2 regions of the Paenibacillus sp. FSL H8-0282 genome follow, and region 2 is predicted to be linked to the other one. Evidence: predicted binding sites of a transcription regulator. Region 2 holds the regulator's gene; the other holds the start of a gene.
What was found. The regulator Rex, encoded in region 2, represses fermentation and respiration genes when NADH is low (regulators of the CRP and FNR family bind a similar motif). The targets are predictions, from matches to a motif close to TTGTGAAATATTTCACAA.
Positions count from the first base shown of each region.

Region 1: nadA (quinolinate synthase NadA) is a predicted target of Rex. The motif match lies at 2,767-2,784, and genes of this name have one in related genera.

Region 1 covers NZ_CP150146.1:62,438-77,643, reverse strand. The annotation lists gene nadC (carboxylating nicotinate-nucleotide diphosphorylase) at 1-112, opposite strand, end outside; gene nadB (L-aspartate oxidase) at 102-1,718, opposite strand; gene nadA (quinolinate synthase NadA) at 1,758-2,696, opposite strand; gene ftsH (ATP-dependent zinc metalloprotease FtsH) at 2,956-5,010, opposite strand; gene hpt (hypoxanthine phosphoribosyltransferase) at 5,120-5,659, opposite strand; gene tilS (tRNA lysidine(34) synthetase TilS) at 5,706-7,148, opposite strand; gene NST94_RS00325 (serine/threonine protein kinase) at 7,185-8,129, opposite strand; gene NST94_RS00320 (VWA domain-containing protein) at 8,113-8,859, opposite strand; gene spoIIE (stage II sporulation protein E) at 9,396-11,903, opposite strand; gene NST94_RS00310 (S1 domain-containing RNA-binding protein) at 12,247-12,747, opposite strand; gene NST94_RS00305 (septum formation initiator family protein) at 12,872-13,207, opposite strand; gene yabQ (spore cortex biosynthesis protein YabQ) at 13,232-13,795, opposite strand; gene yabP (sporulation protein YabP) at 13,792-14,076, opposite strand; gene NST94_RS00290 (RNA-binding S4 domain-containing protein) at 14,235-14,513, opposite strand; gene NST94_RS00285 (HU family DNA-binding protein) at 14,513-14,785, opposite strand; gene mazG (nucleoside triphosphate pyrophosphohydrolase) at 15,075-15,206, opposite strand, start outside.
Region 2 covers NZ_CP150146.1:4,613,267-4,628,472, reverse strand. The annotation lists gene NST94_RS20020 (hypothetical protein) at 1-559, shown strand, start outside; gene dinG (ATP-dependent DNA helicase DinG) at 686-3,547, shown strand; gene NST94_RS20010 (redox-sensing transcriptional repressor Rex) at 3,678-4,331, shown strand; gene NST94_RS20005 (amidohydrolase) at 4,318-5,619, shown strand; gene NST94_RS20000 (DUF5590 domain-containing protein) at 5,792-6,310, shown strand; gene NST94_RS19995 (hypothetical protein) at 6,722-7,264, shown strand; gene NST94_RS19990 (AAA family ATPase) at 7,257-8,759, shown strand; gene NST94_RS19985 (3-hydroxyacyl-CoA dehydrogenase NAD-binding domain-containing protein) at 8,893-9,765, shown strand; gene NST94_RS19980 (acetate kinase) at 9,762-10,970, shown strand; gene asnS (asparagine--tRNA ligase) at 10,992-12,290, shown strand; gene NST94_RS19970 (DnaD domain-containing protein) at 12,322-13,074, shown strand; gene NST94_RS19965 (sigma-70 family RNA polymerase sigma factor) at 13,145-13,753, shown strand; gene NST94_RS19960 (hypothetical protein) at 13,744-14,241, shown strand; gene NST94_RS19955 (hypothetical protein) at 14,257-15,206, shown strand, end outside.

The sequences.
Region 1 (15,206 bases), 2.3 Mb from region 2:
CATGGCCCACTGGAATCGTCATCTGCGTGGTTACATCTCCGGAACCAACATCTTCCCGCAACCAGGCCTTGATGGATTGTACTAGCTCTTCATTGTAACCATTAAACATCATCGCTTAATTCCTCCACTATTCCCAGTTCGCGAATTTGAAGCAGGTGCTTACGCCACTGATCATCATCCCGCTGCGGATAATCCTCACGGTAATGCGCCCCACGGCTCTCTTCCCGTGCCAGAGCAGACTCTGTCACAAGCAAACAGCAGGTCAGCATATTAGCAAATTCATATTCCTCACGTTTGGACAATGCTGATCCAAATATTGGAAGCTGTCGTTTTAATTCATCTAGTCCTTTAAGTAACATCTCTTCGTTACGACGTAGTCCGGCATATCGAACCATTACCTTCTGTAGCTTCAAACGACGTTCCACAATAGCTTGAGTTGGCGAATCTACACGTCCCTCGTTACTGTTAACCGATAAAACATCACGGTCCAGCGGGGAAAGCTCATGAATCCGATCAATAATACGCTGTCCGAATACAATGGCCTCAGATAATGAATTACTAGCTAAACGGTTAGCGCCATGCAGGCCTGTGGAGGAAACCTCTCCGCAAGCAAACAGACGTGGGATGGTGCTCTCTCCATTCAGATCGGTCTTAATCCCCCCCATCATATAATGCGCAGCGGGAGCCACTGGAATCCAATCACTTGTAATATCCAGTCCATAGCCCATACATGTCTCATATATTGTGGGAAACCGATGCTTCACCATCTCTGGAGATTCATGTGTAATATCCAAATAAACGAACGTTGATTTAGTATGTTCCATTTCACTTACAATAGCTCGTGCTACAATATCCCGCGGAGCTAGCTCAAGCAGGTCATGATAACGTTCCATGAACCGTTCTCCATTAATATTGCGCAAGACTGCTCCTTCCCCACGCACAGCTTCGGAGATTAAAAATCTAGGAGCTCCCGGGTAACTAAGTGCTGTAGGATGAAATTGAATAAATTCCATATCTCGTATATGAGCCCCAGCGCGATAGGCGATCGCTACACCATCTCCTGTAGCTACTTCTGGGTTGGTAGTGTATCGATATAATTGTCCTGCTCCACCAGAGCACAAAATGGTCGCATCCCCTTGCAGGAACAACCTTCCACCACCGGGCCGTTGCAATAATGCGCCTACACATTCTCCACCTTCAGTGATGAGATCGATAACATAATGATCATCCCAGACCTCAATATTCTCATGTTCGGCTACCTGTTCCGCCAATGCACGAACAATCTCATAACCTGTAGCATCCCCATTAGCATGCAAAATACGGCGGTGGCTGTGTGCACCTTCCTGAGTCAAAGCCAGTACCCCATCTTCCTTATCAAACAGAGTTCCTAAGCGAATTAACTCATGAACGCCTTCCGGCCCTTCATTAACAAGTGCATCGACAGCTGTTGAGGAGCAAAGACCTGCTCCGGCCATTAAGGTATCCTGCCGGTGGTAAGCAGGGGAATCATCCTCAGCTATAACAGCTGCGATCCCCCCCTGTGCATAGCGAGTATTACTTTCCATTACTGATTTTTTTGTGATCATTATGACACGCCGATCTTCACTGGCTTTAATAGCTGTGAATAACCCGGCAATCCCTGAACCAATAACAATACAATCTGTCTTTACCGTAGGAATATCCCGAAGATCAAAATCAACCAAATATTGTGGAATCATGACCGCTTTTCACCTGTTTCAACGAAAGAGTAGCGCATGCTACCGGACTTGTAGCATGCGCTCTAGGGATGTTCTGGCTTTGTCGGCGACAGCAGGCGGTACATAGATTTGTGGCTTCATCGTCTCCAGGCATTTCACCAGTTTTTTTAGATTATTAACTTTCATATTAGGACAAACAAGAAATTTGGTAGCAAAATGGAATTCTTTATCTGGACTATCCTTACGAAGCTGATATCCGGTACCATCTTCCGTTCCAACGATAAATTGCTTACGATCCGATTTCCGGCAATACTCCAGAATTGATGTAGTGCTGCCTACATAGTCACCCATGGCGACTACTTCAGGACGACACTCTGGATGAACTACAAATTCCGCATCTGGATATTTTGCTCTCATTTCTACTACATCTTTGACGGTCAACATGTCGTGAGTGTTGCAATAGCCTTCCCAAATAATCAGCTTCTTGCCCGTCTGATCTTGTACATATTGACCAAGATTCTTATCTGGGACCCAAATAATCTCTTCGGCATCAAGGGATTCGATTACTTTCACAGCATTAGCAGAGGTACAACAAATATCGGTTTCTGCTTTAATCTCGGCGGACGAGTTGATATAAGTGACTACTTTAGCATTTGGATGTTGAGCTTTTAGCTTACGCAAACCGTCTACATTGACCATATCTGCCATTGGACAGCCTGCACGTTCATCAGGAATAAGGACGGTTTTGTTCGGGGCTAGAATTTTTGCACTTTCCCCCATGAAATGAACACCGCAGAATACAATAACTTCCGCATCTGTCTCTGCAGCTTTCTGAGCGAGTAAAAAAGAGTCGCCCCGGAAATCGGCAACCTCCTGAATTTCATCACGTTGATAATAATGAGCTAAAATGATTGCGTTTCGTTCCTTTTTAAGCTGTTCAAGACGTTTACGAAGTTCTCGATTCTGTTCCTGCTTGCGCTCAAGCGCCAGAGCTTCCACCGATTGTTCTCCCCCTTAAATCCTCGCGGCTTTTCGCCGACATGATGTTATCAAATGGCATGCGCCATCATGGTGAAAAAATGAACATGCTGATATAAATAGTAAGTAATATTAATCACTAATGTACACAACGTTCCAGCCCCTGTCAATGTAACTGGACAGGCTTTAAGGCATAGAATCCCTTAAAAATTAAAATAAAAAATCCGGAGAACAGTTACGTTCTCCGGATAAATTTACATCATATGAATGGTGGACCCAATTAGGTAAGGCTAGTGCCCCCACCTTTATTGTCATCGTCAGAACCGTCATTACCCTCAGAATCAGGGTTATTCGGGATATCCTTCGATAGGTCAGGAAGTGTGGACTGTTCATCCTCAGGCTTGCCTTGAATGCGAACTCGCACATCACCGATATTGTCGATGACAGGCTCGCCAACTTCATGGGCAACACCTTCGCCACCCTCTGGTTTACCATCCTCGGAAAGGAATCCTTGTTCAATCAGTTGTGTGATCTGATCAAGCTCAAGTGTTTCTTTCTCAAGTAATGTATTGGCAATCAAGTGCATTTCTTTGGAGTGTTTGATCAACAGATCTTTACAACGTTCGTAACTCGAAGTAATAAAGTTCTGCATTTCCTGATCAATCTCATAAGCAATGGAGTCACTGTAATTCTGTTCATGCCCAATATCACGACCCAAGAATACTTGACCTTGAGAAGATCCGAACTGCATAGGTCCAAGCTTATCGCTCATACCGTACTCCATAATCATGGCACGCACGATGCGCGTAGCCTGTTGGAAGTCACTGTATGCACCCGTACCGATCTCACCAATAAACAATTCTTCAGCAACACGTCCACCAAGTAATCCAGTAACCTTATCCAAAAGCTCCTGCTTGGTAACGATCATCCGATCTTCCTTCGGAAGCATAATAACATATCCGCCTGCACGTCCGCGTGGGATAATAGTAACTTTATGCACCATATCAGCGTGCTCAAGGAAGTAACCTGCAATAGTATGGCCTGCTTCATGATAAGCTACAATACGTTTCTCGCGGTCACTGATCACACGGCTGCGTTTCTCAGTACCTACGATAACACGGTCAATAGCTTCATCCACTTCAATCATGGAAATATCTTTACGGTTACGACGTGCAGCTAGCAAAGCTGCCTCATTCAGCAGATTCTCCAGATCAGCACCTGTGAATCCGGTTGTGCGTTTAGCAACAACATCCAGTCTTACATCTTTCGTAAGCGGTTTGTTACGAGCGTGAACCTTAAGTACAGCTTCACGGCCTTTCACATCAGGACGGTCAACCGTAATTTGACGGTCAAAACGTCCTGGACGAAGCAATGCCGGATCAAGTATATCAGCGCGGTTAGTCGCCGCTACAATAATAATGCCTTCGTTACCACCGAATCCATCCATCTCAACCAGCAATTGGTTAAGCGTCTGTTCACGCTCGTCATGTCCGCCACCAAGACCGGCGCCACGCTGACGACCCACAGCATCAATTTCATCAATGAAGATAATACATGGAGCATTCTTCTTAGCATTCTCGAACAAATCACGTACCCGAGAAGCACCGACACCCACGAACATTTCCACAAAGTCAGAACCGGAAATACTAAAGAAAGGAACGCCAGCTTCACCTGCTACCGCACGGGCAAGCAATGTTTTACCTGTTCCCGGAGGACCTACAAGCAATACGCCCTTAGGAATACGTGCGCCAACAGCTGCAAATTTGCGTGGATCTTTTAGGAACTCAACGACTTCGACAAGCTCTTGCTTCTCTTCGTCCGCCCCTGCTACATCCTCAAAGCTGATTTTCTTCTTCTCTTCATTATATAACCGAGCCTTGCTCTTGCCGAAATTCATGACTTTACCGCCGCCACCTTGCGCCTGGTTAAACAGGAAGAAGAACAAGATGAACATAATTACCAGTGGGATAATTGAAGAAAGGAATGTCAGCCAAATGCTGGTACCTTCCATTTTCTTCTGAGTTAATTCAATCCCATTAACATCACTGGCTTGAATCAGTTCATTGATAGCGGCATCTGTAGGAGGAATATATGTGGAGAAGCTTTTCGATTTAGTATCGGCAGGCAGCTCTCTATACTCGCCTGTGACCAGAAAGGCATTACCCTCAAACTGAACCGTCAAATCCTTCACATTGTTGTTCTTGATCTCCTGCCGTAACTCGTCGTATCTAGGGAAATCGGCGGCTTCATTTCCATTGCTCACAAACTGGACAATACCCACCACGACTAAAAATAAAATCAAATAAAAACCAGAATTCCGGATGAACCGATTCATCCCCTACCTCCTCTCACAACACTCAAGTTATTGTACCATAGCCTCTTGGGACACCTCAAATAAAGGAAGTTGTGGGTATCCGATCCGTATGATCGAGGCAGTCCTTAGTTCAATTGGAATAAATCTCAGGTTTCAGTACTCCAACATATGGGAGGTTCCGATACCGCTCGGCATAATCCAATCCGTAGCCTACTACAAATTCGTCAGGTAACACGAAGCCTGTGTAGCTGGCTTCAAGATTAACAGTGCGGCCTGATGGTTTATCAAACAAGGTAACCACAGAGATAGTAGCAGCATTCCGGTTGCGGAGCAACTCAATTAAATAGCTGAGTGTAAGACCACTGTCAATAATATCTTCAACGATCAAGATATCGCGGCCTTCTACCGATACATCCAAATCCTTAATAATTTTGACTACTCCAGAGGACTTGGTGGATGCTCCATAGCTGGACACTGCCATGAAATCCATCTCAACAGGTACTGTAATGGCTTTAACCAAATCTGCCATAAATATAAACGCACCTTTTAGTACACAAATTACTAAAGGGGTACGACCTGCGTATTCTTCGCTCAGTGTTCGACCGAGCTCCTTAATTTTCTGCTGAAGTTCCTCTTCGGTGATCAATACTTCTTGAATATCGTTTTGCAACTTGCGAAACCTCCTAAGTTATACTATGAAAGACTTACTTCGACCATTACGTGACTTCGTGGTCATCCAGCTCTGCCAGAGACAATAGAAGTACGGAGGTCGTGTGCCGCCCTACTGCGGCATGCATCGAGCGTCTTACGCCCGGAATCCAGACGATATTGCCCAAACCATCACAAACGAGGGGAATCAATGACCGTTCGGAAGCAGGTATTTTATCATCAATATAAATATCTTTTACCTTTTTGCTTCCGTTTAATCCCATGATCCTTATGGTATCTCCAGGCAATCGGGATCGTATCGTCAGTGGAAAGACCAGTTCATCACGGTCAAACCAAGCCGACATCTTCCCATAATCCTCCCCCTGTACAAAAAAGTTTTCTCTCTCCAGTACCGCCATCGACATCACCTTACCTATTTCCTCCAATTTAAGCTCAGAGTCCGGTAAAAACAGACGATATGTATAGCTTGCCTGTGGCGTCGTGGGCTTGGACGAGAACAAGATACTATCATATTGCCGCACACAAGTCAGGCCTCCACCCAAATCCAAGCTCCAGGTGGTGGGATAGCTCTGCAGCGTTCCCCGACGTACAGCTTCAATCTTGGGGAAATCAAGGGCAGATAAATCCGCCGACAGATAATTTAATATTAGTTTAATCAAACGCCGTTGTAAAGCGGAGGGTATGGCAGCAAATGAAGCTCTGTTAAAGGTGTATTTCCCATCCCCTTCCGAAACTAGCTCTTCAAAGCATTTTGCCGCAGACGTCTCCATATACTCATCTTCAGCTCCCGCAATTTCCGCAAGCTGTACGAGGGATTGCCTCACTCTGCCATTATACTTTTCCAGAAAAGGAAGAACTTCCAAACGAATGGCATTCCGCTTGTATTTCGTCAGCAGATTGGTGGCATCCTCAGCATAAGTGAAACCTTCATTTTGGCATAACCCTAAAAGTGCTGTTTTGTTAATACGTAGGAATGGGCGAATGAGTTCCACCTTTTTTTCTGTTCTTTTCCACTTGATACCCGACAGTCCAGATAAGCCACTTCCGCGTAATAGACGCATAATTACAGTTTCTGCCTGATCATCAGCATGATGAGCCAGAGCAACAGAACGCGCCCCATATCGGTGCGCCGTATCAATCAGAAATTCGTACCGCTTCTCACGTGCAGTACCCTCAGGACCAAGTCCACTCTCTTTAGCCAAGGAGGGAATATCGAATTCCGCAAACTCAAAGGGCAGTCCCAATTCTTCAGCCATACCACGTACGAGCTCTGCCTCTTCCTTCGACTCCGGCCTAAATCCATGATTCACATGAGCACATATTAAGGTAAGCGGTATAAATTTTAAAGATATTTCATGTAAAACATGCAAAAGAGCCACAGAATCCGGGCCGCCGGAAACTGCGACTACAATGGTGTCATGGGGCGCCCACAGCTCATGCTCGGCTGCTGACTCCAATACAGACTCCACCAGTCCATTCATTTGCTCCATATGCGCCCCCCTCTCTCTCCAACTATATGTATGAGTTCAAAAACGGAATACCCAATAAATCGTAAAGGCGAGCAAAAACAAAGACAATGCGAATGCATTTTTTAACCACCGGGGGGTGTCCATACTATCCGGGCGCTTTCTGCGCGAGTTATAAATATGGTTTCGCCAGACCTCAGTAGCATCCGCAGAGCCTGAGAACCCCCCTTTTAACGCCATACAAATCCAGGAGGATAGTTTCTTATTGGGTAAATTTCTAGCCAGCTTAAATAATTCGTCCACACTTCTCGTCTGCGGCAGCTGTAAGGCTGCCTTTTTGAGCCCTTCTTCATTGAGCAAACGAAGACACAGCACAGCAAATGCGAAAAGATCGTAACCCTCATCGCTGATTCGACTGCCCGCATTCCAGAAACCACGATCATGCCATTCGGTAAACTGCTTCACGCTACGACCAATAGGGCTTGTGCCCCCAAAGTCGATCAGTTCCACTTCACCGTATTTAGATACCATGACGTTCTCGGGCTTCAAATCACCGAACACAAATCCACATTCATGCAGTGTGCGCAGCTTTTCAAGCAGACCAAGACCTACCAGGCCTAACCAATCGGGACCGTTTTTCGATAAAAAATGATGCAGCGGTTTGCCTTCAACATACCTCATCACATAGAAGGGGATATTATCCCCATTCGCAAAATCATCCGCTTCCAAAAAATAAGAAGACAATGGATTCTCACGACGAGCCCGATGTTCATTCCGCTTTCGTCGCGATTGCAGCGAGGTCAGTACATTGATCTCCGATTGAAGTTCAAGTGTATCGTATCCGATTTTTAGCGCGTACCTTTCCCGTCTGCCTTCTCTTTGCACAAGATATACGGTTCCGTTCGCGCCCCTTCCCAGCATCCGCTCAACGACATAACGGTTACCCCGCCATTTGCCGTTAATTAAGGTACCAGTAGGATAGGACGGATTAGACGACATACCCACCAATCATCCCTTCTCTTTCGTCGTGGTCATCGCTTAGTCGGCGTCCACGATGTTCATCCAGTGTATCATAACGATAATGTTCAAGCACCTTGAAAATAGCTGGGCCAGTCGGTGTTGCGCCTCTCATGTGTAATTTAGAGAATAGCGTACGAATACCTGACATGTCATGCGTCCAATCTAGATCAAGCTTGGCATCTTCACTGCTGTTATTTCCGGGAAAATGAAACACAGCGATCTCACTCTTGCCTTCCCGTGCTTCTAAACTGAGTGCCAAATCGCGGATTGCATCTTCCACAGCACCCAGTTTAGGCTTCATACTGGCACTGGCATCGATAAGAAGTGCAATGCGCAGCGGCGTTGTTTCTGTCAGTTCATCTACAACTGTAACAACCTGTGAACGTTGAACAGGAGGCAGCTGATCCAGTGAGCCGTCGCCTAGTATCTTTTTTACCTCTTTATTAACCGCCTGCTGGATCGTCTGAACCACGGTCTTGCGTGTCATCATCTGAATCGTCTGCGCCAGTTGTGGTGTTCCGACTATTCGGCTAAGGCCTCCCCCGGCCTTGGCAATGTCGGCAATCTCCCGGCTGCCGATTTCACCGATCGTACCATAATCAACTACACCGACCACATTTACGGTGATTCCCTCCTGCAGGGCATGCGCCGCTGCCAACACCGGACTTTCTCCTACATTCGAACAACCGTCAGTAATGAGCATAATTTGCTTCATAACCCTCAACTCCCCCTTTGTTTGAACCTCTGTTTCTAGCATATCCAGAAATGAGAGATTTCAAACGGTTGATGTTAAGTGGGGAGTCTAGATCAAAACAGAGGGGGTTAGTGAATAGGGGAACTGCGAGAAATGTTTGGGCTTTCGATCGCTGTTGTCCTCAGATTCCTTGATTAGAACCGCCTCTCGCGGTTGGAATCCGAGGACAAAGGCGAACGCTCCGCTTCTACAGCTCCAAACTTTCTCTCCGTTCCATACCTTCACTAGTAAACAGTTTAGATCTACAGATTCCGTCCCAAGTCAGCCGACCATTGAAACGAGAATAGTACAGGCCGGCGAGTTACACATCACGGACTCGCCTCGACTGCCTCCAGTAGCACGACGTCTTACGCGTGCTACAAACTCACAAGCAACACGACGCTTCGCGCGTGCCCCCCAAGCAGCACGATATCTTACGCGTGCCTTAAACTATACAAGCAACACGACGCTTCGCGCGTGCCCAACATTAAAACCTACTAAACCTAAACCTAAAATAACTAACTTACCGTACGCGGGCGCTCCATACGACCGATGCCCGGCATATGCAGGCTGGACCATTCCGGATGAAAATGATCAAGACGGCTGACGACAATAGTCATGTCATCAAGGATCTCATTGCCCTGATAACGGATCACTTTCTCCAACAGGCTGTCCGCTAAATCCTGAGGATCATCACCCTCAAGCTCTTGGATCATCCGTTTCATCCATATCTCCTTATTAACGGCATATCCAGGCGCATCATAAATACCATCGGTCATCATAATTAAAATATCGCCGGGGCGAAGCTGCATACTGATTAAATCCACATCAATATCTTTAATGATTCCTATCGGCAGATTGCTAGAGGTTATTGGAATGACCTCACTCCCCCTCCGGATGAAGCTTGGTGCTGAAGCAATCTTCATAAACGTTGTCTGCGCAGAATATTGATCGATTAAAGCCATGTCGACAGTAGCATAGAATTCATCAGGGGAGCGTAATAAAAGAATTGAGTTGACCGACTTTACAGCCAGCTTCTCATCCATTCCGGATTGCAGCAGCTTTTCTAACATGCCGAGTGCGGCACTGCTCTCCATCCTTGCCCGTTCACCATTCCCCATTCCATCACTGATGGAAACTGCAAAGGTTCCATTTCCAAGCTCTACGGTGCTGAAGCTATCGCCAGATAGCATATCTCCACCTTTAGAAACAACTGCCACACCCGTGTTTACCTCAAAGGCTTTGGCTGAACCAAAGGTAACCATCGAGAGTCCTTCCCGGGGATGAACCGCCGTCTCACTCATGACAGCAATATTCTCATCCAGAATGTCGGAGAGGAGTGGGGCAATCATTTTACGGCATTCATCAAAACCGCGATTATAAGCGTGCACTACTTCTATTTCTACGCGTCCTGGGTCCAGACTTAAAATTTCAATGCCATGAATAGACAGTCCCAATTTCTCAAGAGCCTCGCGGATTTGCGCTTCCTGCCGATACATGGCCTGTCCCTCACGCTTAATTTCCTTGGCCAAGTCTTCCATAACCTGTGACACGCCTGACAACTGCTCGGCAACAAATTGGCGACTATCGTATATTTGTCTTTTCCACCGCATATCATGTTGGTAGAGATCATATTGTCCCTTCATGACCTCAAGCACTTCACCGGTTTTGCCACAAATACGGCTCCATTCCGGTGGCAGCTGAGCAGCCGTAATATCAGGGCATTCCTCAACAGTTGTCATCATATCTGTCATGTATCTATATGTCTGATAGAATTTTGCATCCCAGCAGTGGGTACGGCGAATGCAGCCAGCGCAGGCTCCTTCTGTGACCGTATTCATAAAATCTTCCATTTCACGATCCGATTTGCCCACTTCTCCGGCACGTGGAATCTGTCCAAAGCTACTGGAGAGCTGTTGGAATACCTGTGAGAATTGAGTGACCCGTTCTGCAGTCAGATCCCTGACCCTGCGGGCATATTCATGTTGAGATCGGCTATGATCTGACGTGCCCGGTACATATTTTGCAATCGCCGATATCATCGCCTTAGGCGTTATTAGAAACAGCACTATTGCTGCGCAGGTCTCCCATGTTGAGGCCATCATATCACCCGGACCCGTAAAATAGACGGAAAGGATCGTTGATCCTAGCAGCATGCCAATAGATACCGCACCCTTTCGCCCACCCTGCATCATTCCCGCTAGCATTCCGGAGAAAGCAAGCAGACTCATCTGATAGATAGCACTGATATCGGCCAGGCTGAGGATCAACCCCGTCACCACCCCAACAGCTGCACCGAGCGGAGCGCCCCCCGCCATGGCAAAGAGCAGAATTAAATAACGAGACAATATATGCTCTAATGACAAACCATTAAGGGTCCAGCCCACAAGGCCTGTCATTACGGAGGCTAACAAAATAATAAGGCATAAAACCTCCTCGTTCCTCAGCGATCTGCTCTTTTGTTTGTAAGTTAGTAGAGGAAGTGCCTGAATGAACACAAGGGTAAGAACAAACCCAAGTAAAGCATCCAGAGTTGTCATCATAAAGGGGTACCAGGAAAGAGACGGTCCGAGAACAATCTTGAACAGGCCAACCATAAACGAGGATACGAATACCATAAGGGGTGCATAAGACAAATCTATTCGTTCGAAACTTTCAAGCCCTCTATAAACAAGAAAAAAGATAATCAGTTCAGCCGTAGTAACCAAGGCACCCGGAAACGGAGTGAAGAGACTGCCAGCTATAATAGCACCTGCTACAGGTAACATAGAGTCTCGACGCATAAACACAATGACGGCAAAATATGCGACAGCAAAAGGGGACAGCTCGTCCAGAATCATAGCTCTACCTAGCAGAAACCCCATAAAGCTTAACAGAAGCATCCACTTCTTCGCTGTAATAAGCTGAATATAACGCTGCTTCTGACCCCAAGCTATAATACGCGTGCCTAAGGCTTGTCTCTGCTTCTTATCTTCGCTTCCCACTCTTGTCCACTCTGGCAAATTCACCACATTGCTTTTACTCATTTCCCTACACCACCCGTTTAAGAATTTATGGTTCTCATTATATAGCGGGTCATTTGAGAAAGTTTGTCAGAAATGGAGGGACAGTCATAAGAAATTTCCGACAAAAAAGCCTTTGTTCATTATTCCTAAAAAAATAGATCGATCCCTTGCGGCGCAGTAGGTTGCTTCTCCTTAAGCTTGTTTCCAGTGCAGTTTTAGGCGCAAGCCTGGCGGTCATTCGCCAGCGATTGCCCTAGAGTTATGTGAGAATGACATGGATGCTGTCGGCAAGTTTATATGACACGACAAAAAAACCGCAAGGGCGAAATGCCCTTGCGGTTATTTATGATGTACAGGTATTGGATTATACGCGTTTGGCTCCACGGCCTCCGCGCTTTCCTTCTGTGTTCTTCTTAATCGAAGATATCCGTTCTTCGCTGTCTTTCAGGAATCGCGACATTTTATCCTCGAATGAAGGTTTACCGGCTGCAGGCTTAAATGGACGCCCACCCCGTTCACGATTGAATCCACCGCCGCCTCCACCACTGCCGCCACCGCCGCCGAAACGGTCTCCGCCGCTAGGACGTTCTGGTCTTGGAGCTCTAGGCGGACGTACTTCCGATGCTGGCTTGTCAACAGCCTGCTTAATGGAAAGTCCGATCTTGCCGTCCTTATCGACGTTGATCACCTTGACGGTTACTACATCACTAATCTTCAGATGATCGTTAACATCCTTGACGTAATTATCGGCGATTTCCGAGATGTGAACGAGACCTGTGACACCTCCTGACAGATCCACAAATGCTCCGAAATGCGTGATGCCTGTCACTTTGCCTTCTAACTTGGTGCCCACTTCAATTGCCATAGAATAAAATGATCCTCCCTTAAAAATATACAGACGAATATTAAGGTCATCCTGTCTGCGGTGATTTGATTATACAGTAAAGAGCAAAGCAAGGCAACAGAGTAAAAGCCTCTTTTAGCCGGTATTATTGCTCTGATTGCTCTGTTCGAATAGGAGTTTCCCCTTGAGGATAGATATTGTACCATTTACGCGCTAATTGGCCAATATACTCATCATCATTAAGTCTGGACACTTCATATTTCAGTTGATTCAAAGATGCTGTGACGCTCTCACTAGTCTTTTGTTTCTTGGCGAGTTGCTCGCCCTTGTCCGTAATTGCCGCACTTTGATTGAAGTAAGTATAACCCGCCCAGCCAAAAAATACTGCCACAAAGAGAATCCACATGACTCTTCTTCTCTTCGCGCCTGCGGCCGAATTTTTGCTGGGATTACTTTTCTCTTCCGCAGTGAATCTGTTCATGCAGCGTACCCCCTAATTCAAAGGTCAGCGTTTCCGCCATTTGGTAATCCATCCAGTAATCTTCACGATCCAGGCGCTATGCTTAAGCCGAGATAACCATGGAGAAATCCACCTTACTGGTAATACCCAAATTGGCTTCGTTAGACGCAGCAGAAGCTTAAGGATGAATAATAGAATACGACCTAGCAGCACTAGCAACCCTATAATAAGGCGCCAAAGCCAGCGAAGAGGTTTACCTATTAGAATCTCCACAAGTCTCCATAGCAATCTGCACATATACTGAACCGATTGAATTAACATTAACACAAAACGCCGCACCGTAACACTGAAGATCAAAAAATAGATCCATATTCCTAGAAATAAACCTAAAAAGACATAAAATCGCAATTGCCCCTGATTTCCGGCATAGAGCATTCTAAAAACAAACAAAGCAGCACAAAGCCAATACAGCAGGTCAAGCATGGCATTCAGCCATTTGGGAAAATTGAACTTGAGCGACAGCACCCGGTAGCTGTCATAGGCCAGTCCCATTGTCACCCCGGCCAATATCATGTAGAACAGCGTCAGCCACTGAACTGCAGGATTCATTTAAATAGCTTACCGAGTAGACCTTTATTTTTGCCCTGCGATCCGGGATCTAGATAAATCAGGGAATGTACATTGCCCTCCAAGGACAACAGTCCATTCTCCAGACTTAAATTTTTGATATGTAAATGATTCCCGCGAATGGTGAGATGGCCGAGTTCTGTACGAAGCAAAAATTCCTCGCTATCAAAGCTCTCCACATTTTGCACGCCCGTCAACTCTAGCTGTTTACGACTGCGCATGTGCAGATCATGCTGTTTATTTACCTTTCCTGGCTCGATCATAGCATGTACCCCTCCTTCTTACCTCTAATCTATGGCAGTAGAAGAAGTTATAGAACATTCCAATCCACTAAAATAAGAGAGATAAAAAAGAAAAAAGAAGGCACAACTCTACAATATGTAAAGTTGTGCCTTCTTATTTACTATTAACTATGTTACTCCTACCAGTCCAAGCCGGTGCTTTTGGCCACAGGCTCTTCCCGAAGTAGGGTATACATACCAGCGGCTTCGTCCTTGCGTGTCGTTTCGACTAGCTTTTCGACTTTGACCGTTACAAGCTTTTGTCCAAATTGCACAGTAATCTCGTCGCCGATCTTAACTGCACTACTTGGTTTAGATTCCCGCCCGTTAATCAGCACCCGGCCTTGTTCGGACACATCCTTGGCCACTGTACGGCGCTTGATTAATCGGGACACTTTCAGGAATTTGTCAAGACGCATTAGTTAACGGCTTCTTTAAGCTTGTTACCAGCTTTGAATGCCGGTACAGTTGATTCTGGAATTTCAATCGTTGTGCCCGTTTGCGGGTTGCGACCAGTACGTCCTGCACGTTTACGAGTTTCGAATGTACCGAAACCGATCAGTTGAACTTTATCGCCTTTTGCCAAAGCTTCTGTGATCTCACCCAAGAATCCGTTCAATACTGCTTCTACATCTTTTTTTGCCAATCCGTTTTTCTCGGAAATGTTGTTTACCAAATCTGTCTTGTTCATAATTTAAAGTTCCTCCTAGGATACGAAAAAATAAATGAAACGAGATTCACCGCCATATTATGGGGCAAGCCGTCATTTCGTCTTTATGATATTCTTGATGTCATCTTAAAATCCTGCCACGAATCGTCGTTTTTTAAAAAAAGAAACAGTTATTTCTCAGAAATCGTCGCAGAATCTATTCTATAGCACTATTAAACTACTCGCCATAATCTAAATCAGAGATGAATGCTACTTTCACAGCATTGCCTCATCTTAAGGTCCGTATACCGTACATAGTCTGAGAAAATCACTATACTTTTCGTTCCTCAGTCTTTGCCTCCTGCCACAACTCTTCCATCTCTTCCAAGCTGCTATCCTCTACACTCATACCCTTGGCTCGCAGACTCTGCTCGATATACTGAAACCGACGCACAAATTTGCG
Region 2 (15,206 bases):
GAACGAGCTTTTATGCAATTATAATATGCTGCATAGACTGAGCGATAAAGTGATGGATGAATGGCTCGCTTTTGCTGAGAAGCTTAGTTCCTTTCGCGAAAGTGCTGATTTTACAGCAGAGGTCGAAGAGGAAGTGCCGGAACAGGAAGCACCAGAGCTGTGTATGGATTGCTTTGTAAGAGGTCAGGGGTATTATAAGCTGCTGATGTATGGAAAGTGTATTGATCAGTTTAAAGAAGTTATTGCGCAATACCCGGATAGCTTGGCTGCTCGATTATATTTAGCCATCTCTTATCTGCAGGAAGGTGACGGTGAGGCCGCTTGGAGTCATCTGAACCATATGCTGGGCTTGATACGGGAAACCAAGCTGAAAGCCATGGTTTATAATGCTTTAGGGTGCATACGAGCCTCACAGGAACGTTTCAATGAAGCGCAGGAATTGTTTGATCTTGCTTTGCAGCATGACCCTGCGCTTCCGGAACCAAACGTTAACTTAGAGGTATGCCGCCGTCGTGGAGGGAAGCTGCACTTTGGAAATCAGCTGGTTTCCCTTTTGTAAAAGAATAACGGTTTTGGAAATTTCCATTCAAGCGATGCATCCCCTGAACCAGTGGTGTGCATCGCCTTTTTTCGCAACTTCTGTTATGCTGATTAAGAGTCTCAATTGAAAGGGAATAGAATTATAATGAAATTTGCCGTGCTTGATTTTGAAACAACAGGAACCCAATCCGTGGGTGAAATTATCCAGGTTGGCCTTGCAATTATAGAAGAAGACCGGTCCATCTCCCGGGTATATGGTTCCTATGTCAAGCCCGGAACGCCGATTCCTCCTTTTATAACAGGTCTGACGGGGATTACCGATGATGATGTGAAGGATGCGCCTGAGCTGGATGAGATGATGATGGAGCTTGTTCCGCTCTTGGATGATGTTGTGCTCGTAGGGCATAATGTCGCTTTTGACTTCCATTTTTTACAAAATGCTTTAGATCGTTGTGGTTATTTGCCATTTCAAGGGCGGATTTTGGATACGATTGATTTTCTGAAAATTTGCTTTCCTTCGCTCACATCTTATCAACTTGGCTCTGTCAGTGCTCATTTTGGAGTGACACATGATCGTCCGCATCAGGCAGATAGTGATGCACTTGCGACTGCTTTAGTGCTGCTGAAATGTCTGGAGGAGCTCTACGAGCTGCCGCTGCTTACGATCCAGAGACTCTGTGAGCTGTTTACCGAAGAGGATAGTGATCTGGGCTGGTACTTTGATGGTCTGCTGCGAGAGCGGGAAGCGGAAACGCTACAGCCCGAAGGTGATCTGACTTTCTATCGTCAATTAGCGCTTGCAGTAGGAGATTGGACGGAGTTAGCGCCACCTAGAGATGAGCATGCTGAGAATCCGCTAGCGAATTTATCTTTTACTGATTATATGGACGAAGTAACCAAACGACTTAAAGACACATTACCGCAGTATGAAAGCCGGGAAGCTCAGGATATTATGATCAATGAGGTGATGACGGCACTTGCCGAAGACAAACACCTACTGATCGAAGCGGGCACAGGAACCGGTAAATCGCTCGGTTATTTGTTGCCTGCCATTTATCAAAGCGTTCGCACCAATGAAAAAGTCATGGTCAGCACTCATACCATTAATCTGCAGGACCAATTGCGCGAGCGGGATATCCCTTTGTTAACGCAGGTAGTTCCTTTTCCGTTTAAAGCTGCTATTTTTAAGGGAAGAGGGCATTATTTGTGTCTGCGTAAGTTTGAGCATAAAATTAATAAGAAGGACTTTATAAGCCCAAGGGAAGATGCGCTTACTGCAGCTCAGATGATTGTATGGCTCACTCAAAGTGAATCAGGGGATGATGAAGAGCTGAATTTAAGCGGCCGGGGCGGTGACTTCTGGGAGACGGTGGCAAGCGATACCGATTCCTGTCTGGGCCGTTCTTGTCCTTGGTTCCGCAAATGTTATTATCATAGGGCCAAGCATGAAGCTGGGATTGCTGACGTGGTTATTACGAACCACTCCAAGCTATTCGCAGATGTTAAGGCTGGGCACCAGCTGCTTCCGGCTTACGAGCATCTTGTCATTGATGAAGCACATCATTTAGAAGATGTGGCTGGTAAACATCTTGGCATGCATATGAAGCATTTCACTGTGGCACACACGTTATCGCGACTGTATAAAGATAGCCGAAACGGACAGCTTCCTGCTCTGCGTCAGATATTACAGTCGTCAGGCAGTGAAGAGGCTTCAGAATGGAGCGGAGTCATCGATCGGATCTACCCGGATCTGCTTACCGTCAAAGAAACCTGGGATGCACTCAGCGACAAGCTGTTCAGCCTATTGCCGGAACGCAGTGATGCAGGGGCAGGAGAAGCGGGACAACTGGTTATGCGGTTGCTTCCCGCCCGTAAGCCGAAGGATTGGGATGAATTGGTTGCGCTAGAGAACACTATGAATCTGACGTTAAGCGACATCATCCGTAAGGGTGATAAAATGCTTAACGAGATGCGTGACCAGGAAAGCCAATCCTCAGCAGACAGCCTTGTTACTGATATTAGCGGTTTATTTAAAGATTTGGCTTCCATACGTGAGCAAGTAAGATTCTTTATGGGGCTGAATGACGATAATGTAGTATATTGGCTGGAGGCAAATGGAAATTACCGCAGCAAATCCCTACAGCTGTATGCCGTCCCTGTGGATGTTAGCAGCCAGCTTAAAGAGTTGTTCTTCGATAAGAAAAAAAGCATCGTGCTTACCTCGGCGACGCTATCTGTAGATAAATCTTTTCAATTTATGATTGATAATCTCGGACTTAACGAAGCTGTAGAAGAGGGACGTCTAATGACCTCACTCCTTCCATCTCCCTTTAAGTATCGCGAGCAGGCACTGCTAGTTATACCGCGTGATTTTCCTAGTGTGAAGGGGAGTGTGGGCGATGCTCGATTTGTCGATACACTCGTACAGTCATTATCGGAAGCTGCTAAAACAACACGTGGGCGGATGCTGGTTCTGTTTACTTCTTATAAAATGCTGCGTCAGGTATATGATCCGCTTAAAGAGGCTTTGGCCTCACAAGAGATTACGGTGCTTGGTCAAGGCGTGGAAGGTGGCAGCCGGAGCAAGCTGATCCGCCGCTTTCAGGACAGTGCAGCATCCGTATTGCTGGGGACGAGCAGCTTCTGGGAAGGTGTAGATATTCCAGGTGAAGCACTGACTTGCCTGGCCATCGTGAGACTTCCGTTTCAACCACCGAATCACCCGTTGGCGGAAGCGAAGTCTGAGTTATTGCAGGCCCAGAAGAAGAATCCGTTCATGAAATTATCTGTTCCTCAAGCGGTTATTCGTTTTAAGCAGGGATTCGGAAGACTGGTTCGCACGGCGCAGGATCGCGGAATAGTTATTGTTTATGATACGAGGGTTATTGAATCTCATTACGGGAAGTATTTCCTTTATTCATTGCCTGGTCCCAAAATGGAGCATATGCTTACTGATCAAATGGTCCCTCGCATAGCGGAATGGCTAGAGGATGGCGGCGCTTCTTAAAACGCTCGTCTTCAGTTTAGCTCCTCCTTATCCTTAAGGGCGGTGTGTTACAGTACCGTCCTTAATAAGGAGAGGTAGACGTTTGAATATGGATTTTCACAAGAACATTACTATTTTTAGGAGGGAAAATATGAAATCGGATAAAATATCAGAAGCCGTTGTTCGCAGACTGCCTGTGTACTTGCGTTTTTTGAATGATCTCCAGAATCGCGAAATATTAACAGTTTCCTCTCAGGAACTTGGGCAAAAGCTTGATCTTAATCCCGCACAGATTCGTAAGGATTTAGCATATTTTGGTGACTTCGGCAGAAAAGGTATCGGCTATGATGTAACGTATCTTATTGAGAAAATCCGTCATATCCTGAAGCTGGATCAACAGCTTAATGTAGCTTTAGTTGGAGCAGGTAATCTCGGACATGCCTTGTCTAATTACAATGCATATCTCAAAGATACTATGAAAATCACGGCTATATTTGATTCGTACGCTCCTAAGGTTGGACGTAAGATCAACTCCCTTACTGTGCAACCGATGGATGAACTAGGCAGCACAATTCGTGAGCAAGGTATTCGCATTGCCATTATTACCGTACCTGATTCAGAAGCTCAAAATGTAGCAGATATCCTCATTTCTTCTGGGATTGAAGCGATTTTGAACTTTGCCCCTGTGATTCTGAAGACACCACCGAATATCCGGGTGCATGCAGCTGATTTTACAACTGATCTGCAAAGTCTTGCTTATTACTTGCGGGATGGAAAGGAAGAAAGTGAACATGAACAACAATAAAACGATAATTAAGGGCGGGTATTTTCTGACTCCGGAAACGGATGAGCCGGTTCTGAGTGGATATATGACTATTGAAGATGATTTAATCACTTACATAGGAAAAGAAGAGCCTCAGATGGAAGCTGGAGTGCAAGTGGTTGATGGCAGCCGTCTGCTGTTCATGCCTGGACTTGTAAACACACATGGTCATGCGGCGATGTCTTTGCTGCGTGGATATGGAGATGATTTAGCGCTACAAGTGTGGCTTCAGGAGAAAATGTGGCCGATGGAGGAAAAGTTCACCGGTGATGATGTATACTGGGGAACCTCCTTATCTGTATTGGAAATGCTGAAGGGTGGAACTACGACCTTCCTCGATATGTATGATCATATGGACCGAGTAGCCGAGGTAGCTGAGTTATCAGGTATCCGTTCCGTATTGATGCGTGGTGTGATCGGGTTATGTCCAGAGGATGTACAGAATCACAAGCTTGCGGAAGCGATTTCTTTTGCCCGTAACTGGCATGGAAAGGCTGACGGTAGAATTACTACTATGATCTCGCCACACGCCCCTTATACTTGCCCTCCGGACTTCCTGGTTAAGTTCGTGCAGGCAGCGCATGATCTGGATTTACCGATGCATACGCATATGTCCGAAACGAAACGTGAAGTGGAACAAAATGTGGCGGATTACGGGTTACGTCCTGTAGCTCACTTAGAGAAGCTTGGAATGTTCACACGTCCCTCGATAGTTGCACATGGTGTTCATTTAAATGATGAAGAGATTGAGATCTTGGCTCGCCATAATGTGGGTGTATCTCATAATCCGGGCAGTAATTTGAAGCTGGCTAGCGGAGTGGCTCGGGTTACTGATCTTCTAAAAGCTGGTGTGAAGGTGTCTCTTGGCACGGATGGCGCGGCAAGTAACAATAACTTGGATATGTTTGAAGAGATGCGGCTTGCAGCTCTCATTCATAAGGGTGTCAGCGGTGATCCAACGGCTGTCCCTGCTCCAGAAGCTCTGCGTATGGCTACAGAATATGGCGCGCAGTCCATCTTTTTAAATAATGTAGGCAGACTTGCTGTAGGGATGAAAGCTGATTTCATTGCTATTGATATCGATCAGCCGCATTTGCTGCCACACACAGATCTGTTGTCTCATGCAGTTTACTCTGCTAGCGCTAAGGATGTTGAGCATGTGTGGGTGAATGGTAAACAGGTCATCAAGCATGGACAATGCTTAACCCTGGATGAGGAAGCTATCCGGCGTAAAGCGCAAGAAGCCTTCGAAGGTTTATTGAAGCGTTAAGTCTGGAGAATAACGAATAAATAATAGGCTGTGACTTTTTGCTTTTAGCAAAAGTTGCGGCCTTTTGTGCATTTTTAAGACTGGGAAAGCTAGAAAATTATGAAATTTTGGATAAACACGCGGGTGTGTTATATAATCAAAAAAGATATATTACTAGAAAGGGAGCTGTACCTTGAAGAAAAGGAAAAAATGGATCCTCCTGGGGTCAGTTCTGATTCTGCTCCTGGGGTTTGGACTTATCCAGTTCTATGCCTATATTATGAAAGATCAATGGAACGAGCGTGATATCGCTAAGGATGTTGCCAAAACCAGAGCGGGTCTAACAGAGGTAACCAAAGCACAAAAATCGGTTTGGGATGAAAATGCAGTGTACTGGGTATTAACTGGGAAAAATGAAGCCGGGACTGCTCTTATGGTCTGGGTCCGCTTTACGGTAGATGGAAAATTTGCTGAAGGCGACGACGCAGTGTTTGCTGAGGAACTAAGTAAAGGAACCTCGGAAGCCAAAATACGCGGCATTATCAAAGCTGATCTTCCGGACATAACGATTGAACGCTTGCTGCCGGGAGTATATAACGGAGAGTATGCTTGGCAGCTTTTTTATAAACAGAGCGGTCGGTATTATTATCAATTTTATCGCTTTTCGGATGGGTCCCGAATGGGCGAAGGTTACAGTTTACCTAAAAGTTAAGCTGAACATAAGGAAATTAAGGGTGGCATAGTAAACAAGCGAACTTTATTATAAGTTCGCTTGTTTACATTTATTTGATGTACAAAAGTGATATACTAAGTGATATACTGAATGGGTGGTTATCACCGAATATTCTCTTATATTCACATACGAAAATAGGCCGATTGATTAAAAATCAAGGCCGATTTTGTCGAAAGTGAGGAATTTATTTGGTATTGATGGAAATATTTAAAAAATTAAATTTTAAATATATTCACATTTATTTTGAAATTAGTATATACACCTGTGATATACTACTACTTGTAATTAGAACAGCAATAAGAGACTTCAGTCTCTCTGATGAGCTCTCAAGTAGCTATAAATTATTATAATGAGCTTTATATTTTGTCATCTTTGAGAGGAGGACGTTTCTTGAAATTACGTCTTGTACCTGTGCTGATAACGTCTCTACTGTCGGCTACTCTATTGTTTGGTGGCTTCTTTTTGTATCGTCAGTTTGCAATGCAGGAACCACTTCAGAAGATTGTATCTCAATATGAGGGCGTCAATAATTCTCATATCAGTATTAACCGCAATGAGGTCACTTTGAAACTTGATCTCCAGCCAGGCACGAAATTACGTGAACTGGTTCAGTACGTCTCCCAAGAAGGAAAATCGATGATTGATGGACGTACACTAAAACTTGATGTAGAACAGAACTCCAGTGAACTGCTGGATGAATACTGGGATAAAGCGATGTTCTCTGTAGCCGAAGCCATGGAGAGCCGTAAATATACACTTATACCCACAGAACTTGATGGACTCAAAGCGCAATATCCGCAATATAAAAATGTGATAGCCTCAACAGAAATTGATGACAATAATGTCTATGTAAGCTTGAGTAATGGAAAAGAAAGCAAATTTATTATTTTGCCGCGTAAACCTGCGACATTGGGGGTATGGAATAATGCCTAAATACCTTAAAGAAATTCTAATCGGATTTATTCCTGTCTTGTTTATTTTTATGGCTTTTCTAGGCATTAATATATTCCCGATTGTAATTGCTGCTGGGATGCTCACGGCGTTACTTATCATTGCTCATTTAAGAGGCGGACTTGCGGTAAATGCAGGTGCCGGGAAGAAACGCAAGAAGGATGGACCTTCAAAGCTCACTTTTGAAGAAATTGGCGGGCAAGACAATGCAAAGCAGGAGCTTCGTGAAGCGTTGGATTTTTTGATCCGGCATGAGGAAATCAGCAAATTCGGGATTCGGCCTTTGAAAGGGATTCTGCTTACAGGCCCTCCAGGAACAGGTAAGACCCTTATGGCTAGAGCAGCAGCACATTATACGAACTCTGTATTTGTGGCAGCATCAGGCAGTGAGTTTGTAGAAATGTACGTAGGTGTCGGTGCCGGCCGTATCCGCGATTTGTTTAAGGATGCCCGTACCCGCGCCCTTAAGGAAAACAAGCAAAGCGCTATTATTTTCATAGATGAAATTGACGTAATTGGCGGAAAGCGTGAAGGCGGACAGCAGCGAGAATATGATCAGACCTTGAATCAGCTGTTGACCGAGATGGACGGGATCTATAACAACGAAACGCCGCGCATTCTGCTGGTAGCAGCCACTAACCGTAAAGAAATGCTTGATTCAGCATTGCTGCGTCCTGGCCGGTTTGACCGTCATATTCAAGTGGACATGCCTGATAAAAAAGGCCGTAAATCGATTCTCGAATTGCATGCCAAAAATAAGCCGCTTCATGCAAATGTGAACCTCGACAAAATTTCCGAAGAAGCCTATGGTTTTTCCGGTGCTCAGCTCGAAAGTGTTATGAATGAGGCAGCAATTTATATGATGCGTGAGGAATTGACAGAGGTTGAGCAGCGGCATCTGTCGATGGCGATTGACAAGGTTATGATGGGGGAAAAAACGGACAGAGAAACTAACCACGAAGAGAAAAAGCGGGTGGCAATCCATGAATTGGGACATGCCATTATGGCTGAGCTGCTGCGTCCGGGAAGTGTTAGTCAGGTTACGCTGACTCCGCGGGGGCAAGCCCTTGGTTATGTACGTCACAATCCTCAGCAAGAGCAGTATCTGTACACCAAGGATTATTTAGAAGATCAGATTATGATCGCACTTGGTGGAGCGGCTGCAGAAGAAATGTATTATGGCGGACGAAGCACAGGTTCGCGTGGCGATTTTGATCAGGCCCTGAATATTGTCGAAACAATGATGAAATCCGGATTGACTTCGTTGGGTATTGCCAAGCTGGAAATGGTTACCACTGAAGAACTTATGAAGGAAAACAGTAAAATATTGGATGAGTTGATAATACGTACTCACGACCACCTTGAAAAGCAACGAAATGTATTTGATTACTCCCTTGACATTTTAATGAAGGAAGAAGTGCTCTCTGGAGAGCAATTTCGATGTCAATTTCGTGACAGCGTGCGTTTACCAGCATAAATATTTATGCTGGTTATTTTTTTTTACTTTTCAGGCATGCTAAGATATCATTATATGTCGGGCTTTATAAATTTTTGCGACAGACAAGGTACAATACAAAAGTATAGATACCTGAAAGGATGGAGACTTTTTTATGAATTTCAAGAAAATTGGTGTCATCGGCGGTGGCACAATGGGACAAGGGATTGCCGAAATGCTGGCAGCCAAGGGCCTGGATGTATTGCTGGTGGAGAAAACCCCTGAGAAACTGGACTACTCCTACGAAATGATCGAGACAAGTCTAGATAAGCAACTGGAGAAATGGGCGATCACTCAAGCTGAGAAGAAGCTGATTCTTAGCCGCATTCAAAAAGTGACACATTTCGCAGAGCTGAGCTCTTGTGACATGGTTATCGAAACAATCGTTGAGGATTTAGAAGAAAAGAAAAAAATATTGAATCAACTGGATCAAGTATGTCCAAACCACATTATTCTTGCCAGCAATACGTCAACACTTAGCTTGACTGAACTTGCAAGTTCTACAATGTATCCGGAACGTGTGATCGGAATGCATTTCATATACCCTGTAGCTAAAGTGGATCTTGTTGAAATTGTACGCGGTCTGAAAACTTCAGATGCTACTTTTGAAGATACAAAATCCTTTGTTGATGAAATTGTTGAGAAAAAAGGTGTAATGATTTATGAATCCCCAGGATTTGTAACATCACGCCTCATTTGCTTGTTTATCAACGAAGCTATGCATGTACTGCAAGAGGGCGTTGCCTCCGCACAGGATATTGACGATGCTATGCGTATTGGTTATCAATTCCAATATGGACCGCTTGAAATGGCTGACAGATTTGGTCTGGATTCGGTTCTTGCTGCACTCGAAAATATGTTCCGTGAATATGGTGAGCTGAAATATCGTCCTTCCACGATCCTTAAGAAGATGGTGCGTGCAGGACAATTGGGTATGAAATCAGGCGAAGGCTTCTTCCAGTACGACAAGGATGGTGACCGTATATGAATATTCTAGTAATTAACTCCGGTAGTTCTTCTTTAAAATATCAATTGTACAATATGGCTGATGAATCCGTTTTGGCTAAAGGTTTGGTGGAACGTATCGGGATGGATTCCTCCATTCTGAACCATAAACCTACTGGTAAAGCTGAAGTAACTGAAGTAAGTGAAATTTTGGAGCATAACACAGCGATTCGTAAAGTTCTAGCTTGCCTAACGGATAAAGAGCATGGCGTTATTGAATCCATTAAAGAAATCAATGCTGTGGGTCACCGTGTAGTACATGGTGGTGAATTCTTCAAAGCTTCCGCACTTGTGGACGCTGATGCCAAGACTAAAATTCGTCAATTGTTTGACCTTGCACCCCTGCATAACCCAGCAGCAATGATGGGGATTACGGCTTCTGAAGTAAATATGCCGGGTGTACCGCAGGTTGTTGTATTCGATACTGCATTCCATCAAACAATGCCTGAAAAAGCTTATATGTACGCGATTCCTAGAGTACTGTACAATAAATATAAAGTTCGTCGTTATGGCGCACACGGTACATCACACGACTTCGTAAGCAAAGCTGCTGCGGAGTACTTGGAGCGTCCGTTGGAAGATCTGAAGATCATTACTTGTCATATCGGTAACGGAGGTAGTGTAACTGCAGTTCAAGATGGAGTGTCTGTGGATACTTCCATGGGTATGACTCCTCTGGAAGGTTTGATGATGGGGACTCGCAGTGGTGATCTTGATCCAGCAATTGTACCTTACGTGATGAACAAGGAAGAATTGTCCGTAGGCGAAGTTAACTCCATGTTGAACAAACATAGTGGACTCCTAGCAATTTCGGGCGTAAGCAGTGATATGCGTGATATTATTGAGGGTATGGAAAAAGGTGAGCCTAATTCCACGCTAGCTTTTGAAATGTATGAGTACCGCTTGCGCAAGTATATCGGTTCTTATGCGGCTGCTATGAACGGTGTAGATGCTATCGTATTCACTGCTGGTGTTGGTGAAAATGCTTCATTGCTACGTGAGAAACTGCTAAATAACCTTACGTTCCTGGGTATTGAGTTGGATGTTGAAGCTAATAAAGTTCGCTCCGGCGACCCGCGTCGTATCTCTACGGTAGATTCCAAAGTGCAGGTGCTTGTAGTTCCGACTAACGAAGAACTTGTCATCGCACGTGATACAAACCGTATTGTGCAAGGAATTAACGGCTAAATTAGAGGAGAGATTGAAGGCATGGCTAACAAGAGTGTAATCAAGAACGTGAATGAACATGTTGGAGAAAGTGTTGTTATCGGTTGTTGGGTAAACAACAAGCGCTCCAGTGGTAAAATTCAGTTCCTGCAGCTTCGCGATGGTACAGGTTATATTCAGGGAGTTGTAGTGAAATCAGAAGTGCCTGAAGAGGTATGGGATGCAGCTAAGAGCCTCACACAGGAAAGCTCATTGTATGTGACCGGTATTATTCGTGAGGAGCCTCGCAGTCAATCCGGTTTTGAAATGACTGTTACCGGAATTGAAGTTCTGCACCTTACAGAGAATTATCCAATTACTCCGAAAGAGCATGGCGTTGATTTCTTGATGGATCACCGTCACCTCTGGCTCCGTGCCTCGAAGCAGCGGGCTGTTCTGGTTATTCGTGCGGAGATTATCCGGGCAATCCAACAGTTCTTCAACGAGAGCGGATTTACAAAGGTGGATCCTCCGATTCTGACGCCAACGTCAGCAGAGGGAACTACTAACTTGTTCCACACGAAATACTTCGATGAGGATGCTTACCTGACCCAAAGCGGACAGTTATACATGGAAGCTGCAGCTATGGCGCTGGGCCGTGTATATTCCTTTGGACCAACCTTCCGTGCGGAGAAATCTAAGACTCGTCGCCACTTGATCGAGTTCTGGATGATCGAGCCTGAAATGGCCTTCACAGATCATGAAGAAAGCTTGAAGGTTCAGGAAGAGTTTATTAGCTTCGTAGTACAATCCGTATTGAAGAATTGCCGTGCGGAGTTGGAAGCGGTAGGCCGCGATATTTCCAAGCTGGAGAATATCAAAGCACCATTCCCACGCATTACTTATGACGATGCGATCAAGTTCTTGAATGATAAAGGCTTTGAAGATATTGCTTGGGGTGATGATTTTGGTGCACCTCATGAAACAGCAATCGCTGAAGCATACGATAAACCTGTATTTATTACTCATTATCCTGCTTCATTCAAAGCGTTCTACATGAAGCCGGATCCAAATCGTCCTGAAGTCGTACTGTGTGCTGATATGATCGCTCCTGAAGGTTATGGAGAGATTATTGGGGGTTCACAGCGGATCGATGATCCTGCGCTGCTTGAAGAGCGTTATAAAGAGCACAATCTTTCGATGGATTCTTATAAATGGTACATGGATCTGCGTACTTACGGATCTGTACCTCACTCCGGTTTTGGACTTGGGCTTGAGCGTACTGTAGCTTGGATCTGTGGTCTTGACCATGTACGTGAGACTATTCCATTCCCACGTACACTGTACCGCCTCTACCCATAAGTTCTTAGGATTTGAACAAAGGGGGAAGCACATGGACGGCAAGACATGGAGTACCTGGAGCGAAGGCGTCTCCTTCGGTCTGGAGAACGGAATGGCCGTCATACCTTACGCTTTACTGAAGTATTACCGGAAGCTGAATTTAAGCGGAAGTGAAGCGATGCTGCTGATTCATCTGCTCTCCTTCAGGCAAGTGGAAGGGATTGAGTTCCCTTCTCTGGAGGAGCTTCAGGTCGTAACTGGTCGTAGCATTTCCGTTCTCGCCGGAGAATTGCAGAAGCTCATGAAGGAAGGTTTTATTAGCATCGATGGAGACAACGATGAGCTAAGAGATATCCATTATGAACGCTACAATTTCTCAGGGCTATATGGAAAGCTAGGTGCTTATCTTGCGACAGCTGTACAAGAAAATGAGCAAGATAAGGACAAGGGAGCATATGGAACATCAGCTCCCCGGGCTGCTGCGTCAGGTGGAGGATTCGGAACTCCCCCCACATCTCCTTCTTCACTTGGAGATAAAGAGGAGAGCCGGAATCTATTCAGTATTTTCGAGAAGGAATTCGGGCGCCCGCTGTCTCCAATGGAATGTGAGACGATTTCTAGCTGGGTGGATCAAGACCGATACCCTGAGGAGCTGATTCTGTTAGCACTCAAGGAATCCGTATTTGCGGGGAAGGTTCATTTTCGTTATATCGACCGGATATTGCTGGAATGGGCCCGTAACCGGGTCAAGAACGCTCAGGATGTTAAGACGTATACACAAAAATTCCGCAATGGTGGAAGATAGATCGTTTAGGAGAGAACCGTATTGCTTTAGCTATTGCTAGAGTCTGTACGGTTCTTTTTTATTTTTTTAGATAAGTGCAGGGGTAGGCGAAGATCTCAGCGTCTATTGCTGTGGGAAGGAGGGGAGAGTCATTGAGGAAGAGCTATTAATCAAGCGGATTTGCCAAGGAGACGAAGATGCGTTTCGCCAGTTTGTAAATACATACAGTCAGCATATATACAAAATCACCTATTCTGTATTACGTGAAGTCAAAGGGGCTGAAGACGCTGCTCAGGAAGCTTTTCTTCAGATGTATAAATCTCTCCCTGACTACCGTTATCAAGGCTTAAAATCATGGATTACGCGGATCGCCTTAAATAAGGCTATTGATGCCAAACGTAAACGTGATCGGCTACGAGAGTTACCTGTTGACTATGAGCTTGTGCTGAGCCAGACACCTTCTAATGAGGAGGATGTACTAGCTACTGTTGTCCGTCGTGACCGGATGAATCGTCTGTCGGGTGAGATCAACAATTTACCGGAGGGTCATCGGGAAATTATGGTGGCTTATTATCTGGAAAATAAAAAATATGAGCAAATTGCTGCTGAAAATGAAATTACTCTGAAGACGGTGGAGTCCAGACTATATAGGGCGAGACAATGGATGCGAAAACATTGGAAGGAGGACGAATGGCTATGATGAAGAGTGGAGAAAACTTAATTCGCCGCGAGCAGGCAAAAGCTTATCTTGAAGGGCAAGAAGATAGTATAGAACGAGAAGAATGGGAACTAATGCTGCTCAAGGATGAAGACACATTTGTTTCATACATGGAGATGCTGGATGAGTTAAAGGAGGATCTGCCTTCATTGGAGAATTCGTCTGCTTTTACAGAGAAAGTTATGGGAGATTGGGTTGCAACGGTGAGATCTTCAGTAGTCATAGAAGAAGTAGCGGGGCAAGAAGAAGGATCACGGCGTTATCGCTGGTATGATAAAACAATCTTTCATTATGCCGTTGCTGCTTCGTTAACGCTGTTGATTATGTCTTCCGGGATGTTTGATAAGTTACTCACGGGTGAAATGGAGCTTATTGTCCCTAAGAAAGATAATTCGCCATCTTATAGCGAACAATTCATGCAAGCCACCAGCGGATGGTTGAGCCGGATTATGGACGGAAGACAGAAATGAGAGGAGAAATGAACAATGCAACAGCAGCGTAACAAAATTAAGGGTCTTTTTCTTAATATGATTCCTGGAGCAGGTCATTATTATATGGGAAGACGCCCACAAGGGATTGTTTATTTTTTGCTAAGCTTTGGTGTGTTATTTATGTCATTCTTAATCGCTATGGCTGAAGGGGATGAGGGAATTCTGGCATTAGGGGTGATCGGATTCTTACTTCTATGGATCCTTTCGATGATTCATCTGGTGATTAAATTACTGCAAATGCCTACTCCAATTGTAACGCCTGATGGATCAATGCTGGATTTTAGTTCTAATATGCCCGTAAAGACGGAGGATAATGAACGTGTGCATGTGATCTTATTGTCTTTCATTCCTGGATTGGGTCATTTTCATATGGGGCTGATGCAGCGTGGACTATCCTTTCTGATTTCTTTTTTCGGATTCATGACCGTTATGCTGTTCTTGGCCGGAATTACTTCGAGTGATGCATTTTTGCTGCTGTTTGGAGTATTGCCAGTAATTTGGCTGTATTGCATGTTTGATGCAGTTCAGTTGATCCATCGTAAACAAGCAGGAGAAATGCTTGTTGACCGCACATTATTCGAAGAGATGGAGGCTGGACGTGAGGAAGGACGACGCAGCAAAGTATTAGCGACATTACTATCCGCATTTCCTGGCGCTGGACAGATGTATCTGGGACTGCAAAAAAGAGGGCTCCAGCTCATGCTTCTTTTCTTAGGAAGTATCTATGTCATGGATCTATTGCGGTTAACATTGCTCTTTTTCCTTATCCCGGTCATTTGGTTCTATAGCTTATTCGATGGCTTACAGTTAGTTAGCCGATATGGACGTGAACCTTTGCAGGATAAGCCGGTTATCGAAGGTTTCTTAAATCATCAAGGCTGGCTCGGAGCAGTCCTGATGTGTCTCGGATTATACTTTATTGTTGTGAATGTCGCAGTTCCTGC